One region of the Chitinophaga sp. LS1 genome, then DNA from elsewhere that is predicted to be linked to it. Evidence: riboswitches for the same ligand, from Rfam matches in the RefSeq annotation. Region 1 holds a riboswitch; each other region holds the start of a gene.

Region 1 (2,206 bases):
CCGCAAAAACCACGTGTTGGCGAACGCACCAATCTTGCATGGGCTGATCAAAATGTAGGCTTCTATTACGCAGTGGTGGATGCAATGCTCAAAACAGGTTTTAATGAAGAAGAAATAGGTAAAATAGGTGGTGGTAATTTCTGCCGTGTATTTGATGCTGCTACAAAAAAATAATGGTATTACCCCTGAAAAATGGGGTAATATTTCCTGCAAAACTGAGAGGTTTCTTTCAACAGGCATTCCTAAAAAACCGGTAATTCTTTCAAGTCTGTATTCCTACCAAACCAAAGTTCCTTCAAACGAAAATCCCTACCAAACCAATAATTCATTCAAACCAATATCCTCCCTACCGAAAGTTCCTTCAAACCATCATTCCCCCCAATCCACTAATTCCTTCTAACCAGTATCCCCCTTACCAAAGTTCCTTCAAACCATCATTCCCCTCAAACCAATAATTCCTTCCAACCAGTATCCCCCTACCGAAAGTTCCTCCAAACCATCATTCCCCCAAACCAATAATTCCCTCCAACCAATATCCCCCCTTCCGAAAGTTCCTTCAAACCATCATTCACCTCAACCACTATTTCCTTCCTATTTTAAATCAAATCCCTATCTTCGCCCCGTTTTTAAGTTCTTTTCTTTCCCCCCACCTAAAAAAGGTTCTGTTTAACAGCAGATTAATAGGGAATCGTGTGAAAATCACGAACTGTCCCGCAACTGTAAGTAACAATCACAGTTGCTGCCACCAATGTCCACTGATCGATATGATTGGGAAGGACGGCAGCAATGTTACAAGTCAGGAGACCTGCCTTTTTTACGCTGGCAATGCTTTCGTGGACTGAAGCAACGTCAAGGTTTGGAGTTTTAGATCCGGAGTGTATTCACTTACGGACCACCGTGTGCTTACACCACACCTCCATCCCTTTCCCACCAAAGCATGGTAAAGTCAAGGAGAATTATTATTTCTTCATCAACTCTATCAATGCAAACATCTACCATCGCCTTCGCCGGTATTCTGCTGTCATGTACACTGTCCGTCGCCACCATTCAGGCACAATCTGTTTCTGACAGTACTGTCAAACAATTATCTGAAGTCACCATCAATCATGCCCAACGTTCCAGCATCAACAAGATCAATGTCCCTCTCCGGGATCTGCCATTGACCACGACTGCTGTCTCTTCCAAAACCATCGAACAAAGAGGTACTGACGACCTGGGCGAAGCTATGAAAAACGTGACCGGGGTACGTGCAAACAACACCTACGGCGGTTTCCAGCACTTCACCATCCGTGGTTTTAACAACTTTGTATTGCTGATAGACGGTGTCAGAGACGAACGTCACAACATCAGCACCAGTGCGCCGAGTACCAATCTCGCGAATATTGAAAGGATCGAAGTGCTGAAAGGCCCTGCCTCTGTACTCTTCGGCCACTCTGCATTAGGCGGTATTATCAACATGGTGCGCAAACGCCCTACTACGGAGCAAAAAGCAGACTTCTCCGCCTCCTATGGCAGCTTTAATACCCGCAGAATGCGCGTAGGTGCCGGTGGTGCGCTGAGCAAAAACCTCTTATACCGCGTTGATGCAGGATTATCTGCTACGGATGGTTATCGCAATGCCGGTGTGAATACCAACAATGCATACCTAGCATTGGAATACACACCTACTACACACGATAACTTCTACCTCACCGTTGGCGCCAACAAAGATCATTACGCTACTGACGCCGGTATCCCTATGCTGACAGGTAGCAAACCAGCTCCCGGTATAAATGTAAATACCCGCTACAACGATCCGGCCGATTTTCTAAAGAACACCACCACCAGCTATCAGCTGCGCTATACTCACCAGTTCAGCGATGCATTGGTGCTCTCGGATCAACTCTCCTATTCCGATGATAATATCGACTATTTATCTACTGAAGAACTGACCTTCAATGAGACTCTCGACTCACTGACACGTACTTCTCCACTGTATTTCAATCACCTGACCAGGCCTTTGCAAAATCAGCTGGAGCTGACTTACAACACGCATACCGGTCAGGTTGAACATAAAATTCTCGCAGGCTACTCTTACAGTAATTTAGATCGCAAAACGTATAGTGCCAACATATATGGAGATGGTCTGTACGCCACTGTTGCTGTACAGGATCCTATCTTAAACCAGGGCTACATCAACTATACGCCTTATCAATACAAGGCTTCA
Region 2 (2,206 bases), 1.5 Mb from region 1:
GCTGGAAGCAGGCAGAAAACGCCTTGTCTGGATCGTAGGCAGGGATACTTCAAAGCTGCAGGAGAACCAGATCCGGATAGCGGTATTGGAGACCTTGTCAGAGAACCTTAGTGACGGAGTGATTGCCCCCCTGCTCTTTTATGCAGTAGGTGGTGTACCTGCTATGATGCTGTACAAGATGATCAATACGCTGGACTCTATGATTGGGTATAAAAGCGAGCGCTATTTATATTTTGGCCGGTTTGCCGCCAGACTGGATGATGTGGCAAACTATATACCCGCAAGGGTGACGGCGTTTTTGATGGTGCTGGTCTCCTTCAGTAAACGGGGATGGCAGTATATATTTAAATACGGTCACAAGCACGCCAGTCCCAATTCAGGTTACCCGGAGGCGGCGCTGGCTGGGATTATGAATTGCAGGTTCGGCGGGCCGAATGTGTATCATGGCGTGGTGGTAGAGAAGCCTTATATCGGTGAGCACCAACGGGAAATTCAACATGAAGAATTACGAAAAGTGATGTTTATAAATCAATCAGTAACTTTCCTGATGGTGGTGCTGATAATATTATTTAAAGCATTCTATTCATAACAATAAAAGCGGAACTCTGAAACCTGGTATCAAAGACCAGTTTTTATCCCCTCCCCTAACGAATCTAAATCGTCCGCCAGCTCACTCTTCCCTTCACTATCCATATAGTTATACTTCATAAGGTGGGTTTATTGTCCTTAACTGCCGGAAAGTTAATTTTATTTACTACTTTTACCCCGGTTTATGGTTTTTATACGCCTCCCAGGCGGATAAAATTAAAAGGGAATCTGGTGTAAATCCAGAACAGTTCCCGCTGCTGTAAGTTCCATCAATCGCTTTTAACATCTGCAAAGCCACTGTTCCTACCGGAACGGGAAGGCGTTAAAAGTGGAACAAGTCAGAAGACCTGCCAAAAACTATAACTACTTATCCAATGCTTTCGGGAAAAAAGTACAGGGATTGCAAACAACATACACTGCGTTTGCTCTTGCCGCTTTTTCTCCTGTCTGCTTGTTTAATCGTTAACGGGTAATTAACTGCATTAAATGTTTTAAAAGGTATGGCTATTAAAGATCTGACCAAGGTTCAGAAGATGGTTTTTATTTGCAATGGTGGAACCTGTGCTAAAGGCGGTGCAGACGAAAACACTATAGCTTTGAGGGCACACCTCACCAAACATGGCATGGATGATGAAATTCATACTGTTCGCACTAAATGTATGGGTCAATGTACCAGCGGACCAATTATATTCATTCACCCCGAAGGTGCCTGGTATGGTGGCGTAAACCCTGAGATTGCACGTGATATTGCGACTCAGCATCTCTTACAAAACACTTTACTGAAACCACAACTTTGCTTCCCGGAACCAGATGCCTTGGTGTTACAGCCTGTAACGTTTAGCGCAGCGAAAGCAGAATAAACCACAGCATCGTCACCAACGAAAATGGTGAATATACCCTTGCCTACCTTGCTCCCGGAGAATACACATTGATCCATGCCCGGACTCATAAACAGAGAACCTGTTCAATACACAATAGGCTGAGGCATAGTTTTACGACGAATCAGGATTGAAAGGTGAGGCGGAACCTGTTTATGATTTTCACATCACACCAGGCATACCCTTGTTTATAAAAGGAAGTTTGCGCGTATATTTTTAAATTATGGGAACCGATATTTCAGGATTTATCGTATTGGCTGTCCTTGGCCTTCGCCACGGACTTGACCCGGACCACATTACAGTGATCGATGGTTATACTTACCGCCTCCACATGCACAAAAGTACATGGAGCAAATGGGTAGGTACCCTCTTTACATTTGGACATGGCATTATGGTCACCGCCATTGCATTATTCCTTTGTATACTGAAGAACAATTTCAATATCCCACCATTGCTGGATATCGTGGTTGAATGGACTGCCTCGCTGATGCTGTTCTTTATGGGTATTTCTAACCTTATCTATTTGAAGAGAGGTCAGGTACAAATGGCCGGTATCCGACAGAAATTAATCCCGAATGCATTCAACAAAAGCCTGAATCCGTTCACAGTAATACTCACAGGCATCATCTTCGGGTTCATCTTCGATACCTCTTCGCAGATTGCAGCCTTTGGTTATGCTGTAGCAGTATCAAACCAATGGATCTACGCAATCCTGGGTGGCGTAGTGTTCTCCCTGGGAT
Region 3 (2,206 bases), 3.5 Mb from region 1:
CGGTGGTTTCAGGAGAAAGGCTGTCTTTGGGCAGTGCGTCTACGATTTCCGAAGCTATCTTGATGGCGCTCACCAATTTATCCTTTGCTGTGCCCGGGTGTACACTCACCCCTTCGATCACAATTTTGGCCGCATCGGCACTGAAGCTCTCGTCTTCCAGTGAACCCAGTTCGCCGCCATCAAGGGTGTAACCAAAACTGGCGCCGAGCTTAGACATATCCAGTTTTTCTACGCCACGACCTACTTCTTCATCTGGTGTGAAGAGGATGCGGATGGTGCCATGTTTGATTTCAGGGTGCGCCATCAGGTAATGAGCGGCATCCATGATTTCGGCTATACCAGCTTTGTCGTCGGCACCCAACAGGGTATTGCCGGCGGCGGTGATGATGTCGTCGCCTATTTTGGAAGCGAGGTATGGATGAAGGGCGGTTTTGATGATGGTATTATCTTCAGGCAGTTCAATGTCGTCGCCATCGTAATGCATGTGGATGATGGGTTTTACACCTGTACCACTACAGTCACTGCTGGTGTCCATGTGAGAGCAGAAGCAGATCACAGGCACCTCTTTGGTAGTGTTAGAAGGAATGGTGGCGAATACATAACCATGTTCATCCATCTCAGTATCGGTGATGCCTATTTCGTGCAGTTCCTGTATGAGCAGGCGACCAAGGTCCTTTTGTTTTTCTGTGGAAGGAAAACTTTTGCTCAGTGGATCGGACTGTGTGTCTATCTGGACATAGCGCAGGAAGCGCTCAGTAACGGTGTATTTGTAATTAGTGAACATAGTGCAAACGTAAGAAATACTAGTAAAAGTAAAATTTACTATTTATTACTGACAATTATTATAAAAACAGCACATATGAATAGTTTTATTTCATTAAACAGAACAATACACCAAATATTACAACTTAAATAGTTCATTTTATCTTTCTTCATAGGTTTGTGTAGAAATTTGTGCTGCGGTATGGAACCGTGTGCAAATCACGGGCTGACGCGCAACTGTAAATGACGTATGCTGTCATGAAGCCAGATACTTGTCGCAGGCAGATATTTTTTCACCTTATTAAATAATGTAAGTATGCAAACGAATGTTCCCGGCTATCCGCGAATTGGTAGCAACAGAGAATTGAAGAAAGCAAACGAAGCGTATTGGGCAGGCAGGATCTCTTTGGAGAAGTTGCAGATGACTGCCAGACAGCTTCGCCGTCAGAATTGGGAAACCCTGCGTGATGCCGGGATTGATCTGATTCCTTCGAATGACTTTTCTTATTATGACCAGGTGCTGGATATGTGTTTGATGACGAATACGATTCCTGCCAGGTTCCTGGCATTGCAGGCTACACAGGTGTCGGCGAGTAGTCCTGAGTTGTATTTTGGTATGGCGCGTGGGTACCAGAAAAATGGGTTTGACCTGACGGCGTTGGAAATGACGAAGTGGTTTGATACGAACTATCATTATCTCGTACCTGAGTTTGATGGTACACAACAATTTGCTTTAACTTATAATAAAGCGCTGGAAGAATTTGAAGAAGCAAAGGCATTGGGGATACATACCAAACCTGTGCTCATTGGGCCTGTGAGCTTTTTGCTGTTGGGTAAGATCAAAGATGAAAAATTGCAGGCAGCTGATTTACTGGATAAATTATTGCCTGTATATATATCCCTGTTACAGTCTTTGGAAAATGCAGGAGCTACCTGGATCCAGATAGATGAACCTACGCTGGTGCTGGATCTGACACCACAGGAGCAATCAATGTTTTCATATGCTTATAGTAAGATTGCAGCCGTCCTTTCATCCGTTAAATTGTTGTTGACTACATATTTTGGTAGCCTGCAGGATAATACTGCGTTGACTTTGAAACTACCGGTAAATGCATTGCATATTGATCTGGTGCGTGCACCGGAACAATTAGAAGTTATTTTGGAGCATGCGCCCAAACACCTGCAACTGTCATTGGGTGTAGTGAATGGAAGGAATATCTGGAAGAATAATTATGAGAATAGTCTGGCATTAATTAAGAGAGCGATTGCCGTATTGGGTGAAGAGAGAGTAATGATTGGTAGTTCCTGTTCATTGCTGCATTCGCCATATGATCTGGATCTGGAAGAGCTGACACCACAATTGAAAAACTGGATGGCGTTTGCAAAGCAGAAGGTGTATGAGTTGGTGGATATCAGGAAAATTCTGGATGGGGAGGATGCGATT
Region 4 (2,206 bases), 1.3 Mb from region 1:
TACCTTTACCATAGAAGTAGTGGTCAGCTGGCAGGGTGATATAAGCGCTGCTCAGGGAGCTGTTGTTGCCGGAAACATAGCGGTATACCTTCTGGTCATCGCTCAGCACATAGACCGCATTCTCCTGGGTAGAAGCGACGATAGAGCTGCTGGTGAATACCCATTCGTTATAGCGAACATTAAACGAGGTGGTGATCGTATCGACCTTCAGTGTAGACGGATCGATTTTGAGCAGGGCATTTGTTTGCGCAGCATATATGTAGCCATCTTGACCCTGGGCAAAACCAGCTATTGCAGTACCTAAATTCTTTGCTATGGAGTAGTCGCTGGTCTTCAATGCTACGATACCGTCGTTAGCAGTTAATGCAAATACATAGTTGCCTGATTTGAGCATATCGCTAACGCTACCACTTACACCTGTGATTTTGGTACCCACGCTCAGGGAAGATAAGGTTACCGGATAGATACCATCGTCTGTACTGAGCAGCCCATTGCTATTGTCAATACCGATGAATGCATGACCGCTAGCCGGCAAACCTGCATTTCTGGCGCTTTCTTTCAGGGAATACTCATCAGCGGCTACCAGTGGACCGCCATAGTTGGTTACCAGGTAAAGTTTTCCATTATAAATGGTGCCATATTCGAGGGTGGTGGAGGTCGTTGCCAGCGGGCTGGATGGGTTCACTGCCAGGTAATTGTCCTGCGAAAGGGTATCCGCATTATAGCTGCGGAAGCTCAGGTCTCCTCCTTTGGAACCGAAGTTGCCTTCATTTAAAATGAAATAACCATTGTCATAAGTGCCTTTGGAGATAACTGAAGTATTATCATCTTTTTTACAAGAGACTACGAAGAATACGGCGAATGCTAACAGGAGCGTGTGTAATTTTCTTTGCATGCTGTTTTAATAATTGTAATAGTTGAAAGGTTCCCGACGGAATAGATCATTCAGCATGATAAGCGTAATATCATTGTATATCCCGAAGCTTTTCACCCGAAAGCGCTGAATGGATCTATTGCATCGTGGCAGGTCTTCTGGCTCCCTGATTTTCCGGCGGCCTTCCCATCCATGGTGGACAGTGGCATAGAGTAGAACCGGAAATAATACTCAGGTTACAGCTACGGGGATAGCTCCGGTTTTGCACCGGATTCCCTTTTAAGCCTATCTAGTGACAGGCACCAAATGCGGCACAAACCTACACTATGGGGGTGGAATAACCAAATTGAAACGTTTTTTCGCCTATCTTGCCGCAAATTTTTAAATAATCCGTTTTGCTGAGACAACTTTTCCTGTTTGTGGTCCTGCTTTGCGGCGTTATGTGTAGCTATGCCCAGGGGAACCTGAGTAAGACTGTATCAGTCACCATGACCCGCCAGCCGATATCTTCTGTACTGGACGCCATTGAAATTCAGGGTAATTTTCATTTTTCTTATGTACGGGAAATGGTGCATGCCGATAGTCTTGTGTCGGTACGCGCCAATCACAGGACTGTGAAGCAGGTACTGGACCAGTTGTTCCAGGGCAGTGTTGCTTATAAGGATGCGGGCAACCAGTTGATGCTGCAGCCGAATAAGGAGAAGTGGTTCTATGTGAGCGGACATATTACGGATGGCAGTAATGGGCAACCACTGAATAATGCGAGTGTGTATGAAGGGGTGCAGCTGATTTCGACTATGACAAACGATCAGGGGTATTACCGGCTGCGGCTCAGGGAGAAAGAACGGCCAATGCCTGTGATGCTTACGGTGAGTAAGGAATTATATAAAGATACAATTATGATGGTGGCGAGCGGGTATGATCAGGACATCAGTGCGAGTATCAAGCCTGCGGCACCAATCACGTTGGGTATAGTGGATGTGAACCAGTATTCGAGAGTGAGTGATACATGGTTTGGAAAGGTGTTTTTAAGTTCCAAACAGCGTATGCAATCTCTGAACTTAAGCAGATTCTTTGCAAATCAGCCTTATCAGACCTCTTTATTACCCGGGTTGGGTACCCATGGTAAGTTGAGTTCCCAGGTAGTAAATAAGATATCGGTGAATTTTATTGGGGGGTATACGGCCGGGTTAAATGGGGTCGAAATATCCGGTGCTTTTAATATAGATCAGAAAGATGTGAGATTTGCCCAGTTTGCCTCACTTTTTAATCTGGTGGGTGGTAAAATGGAAGGCGTGCAGATAGCTGGTTTGCATAACCTGGTCATTGATT

What was found. Region 1 has a riboswitch for cobalamin ahead of QQL36_RS19635 (TonB-dependent siderophore receptor). Riboswitches for the same ligand answer to the same signal wherever they lie in the genome.
Region 2: another riboswitch for cobalamin. It lies ahead of QQL36_RS25760 ((2Fe-2S) ferredoxin domain-containing protein); the one in region 1 lies ahead of QQL36_RS19635 (TonB-dependent siderophore receptor).
Region 3: another riboswitch for cobalamin. It lies ahead of metE (5-methyltetrahydropteroyltriglutamate--homocysteine S-methyltransferase); the one in region 1 lies ahead of QQL36_RS19635 (TonB-dependent siderophore receptor).
Region 4: another riboswitch for cobalamin. It lies ahead of QQL36_RS24790 (DUF5074 domain-containing protein); the one in region 1 lies ahead of QQL36_RS19635 (TonB-dependent siderophore receptor).

Annotation. Positions count from the first base shown of each region.
Region 1 is NZ_CP128362.1:4,738,062-4,740,267, reverse strand. It holds gene QQL36_RS19640 (dipeptidase) at 1-174, shown strand, start outside; cobalamin riboswitch at 641-828, shown strand; gene QQL36_RS19635 (TonB-dependent siderophore receptor) at 983-2,206, shown strand, end outside.
Region 2 is NZ_CP128362.1:6,274,159-6,276,364, forward strand. It holds gene cbiB (adenosylcobinamide-phosphate synthase CbiB) at 1-589, shown strand, start outside; cobalamin riboswitch at 757-958, shown strand; gene QQL36_RS25760 ((2Fe-2S) ferredoxin domain-containing protein) at 1,089-1,448, shown strand; gene QQL36_RS25765 (NAD+ synthetase) at 1,690-2,206, shown strand, end outside.
Region 3 is NZ_CP128362.1:8,254,232-8,256,437, forward strand. It holds gene pepT (peptidase T) at 1-784, opposite strand, end outside; cobalamin riboswitch at 920-1,057, shown strand; gene metE (5-methyltetrahydropteroyltriglutamate--homocysteine S-methyltransferase) at 1,079-2,206, shown strand, end outside.
Region 4 is NZ_CP128362.1:6,013,143-6,015,348, forward strand. It holds gene QQL36_RS24790 (DUF5074 domain-containing protein) at 1-895, opposite strand, end outside; cobalamin riboswitch at 1,005-1,196, opposite strand; gene QQL36_RS24795 (hypothetical protein) at 1,270-2,206, shown strand, end outside.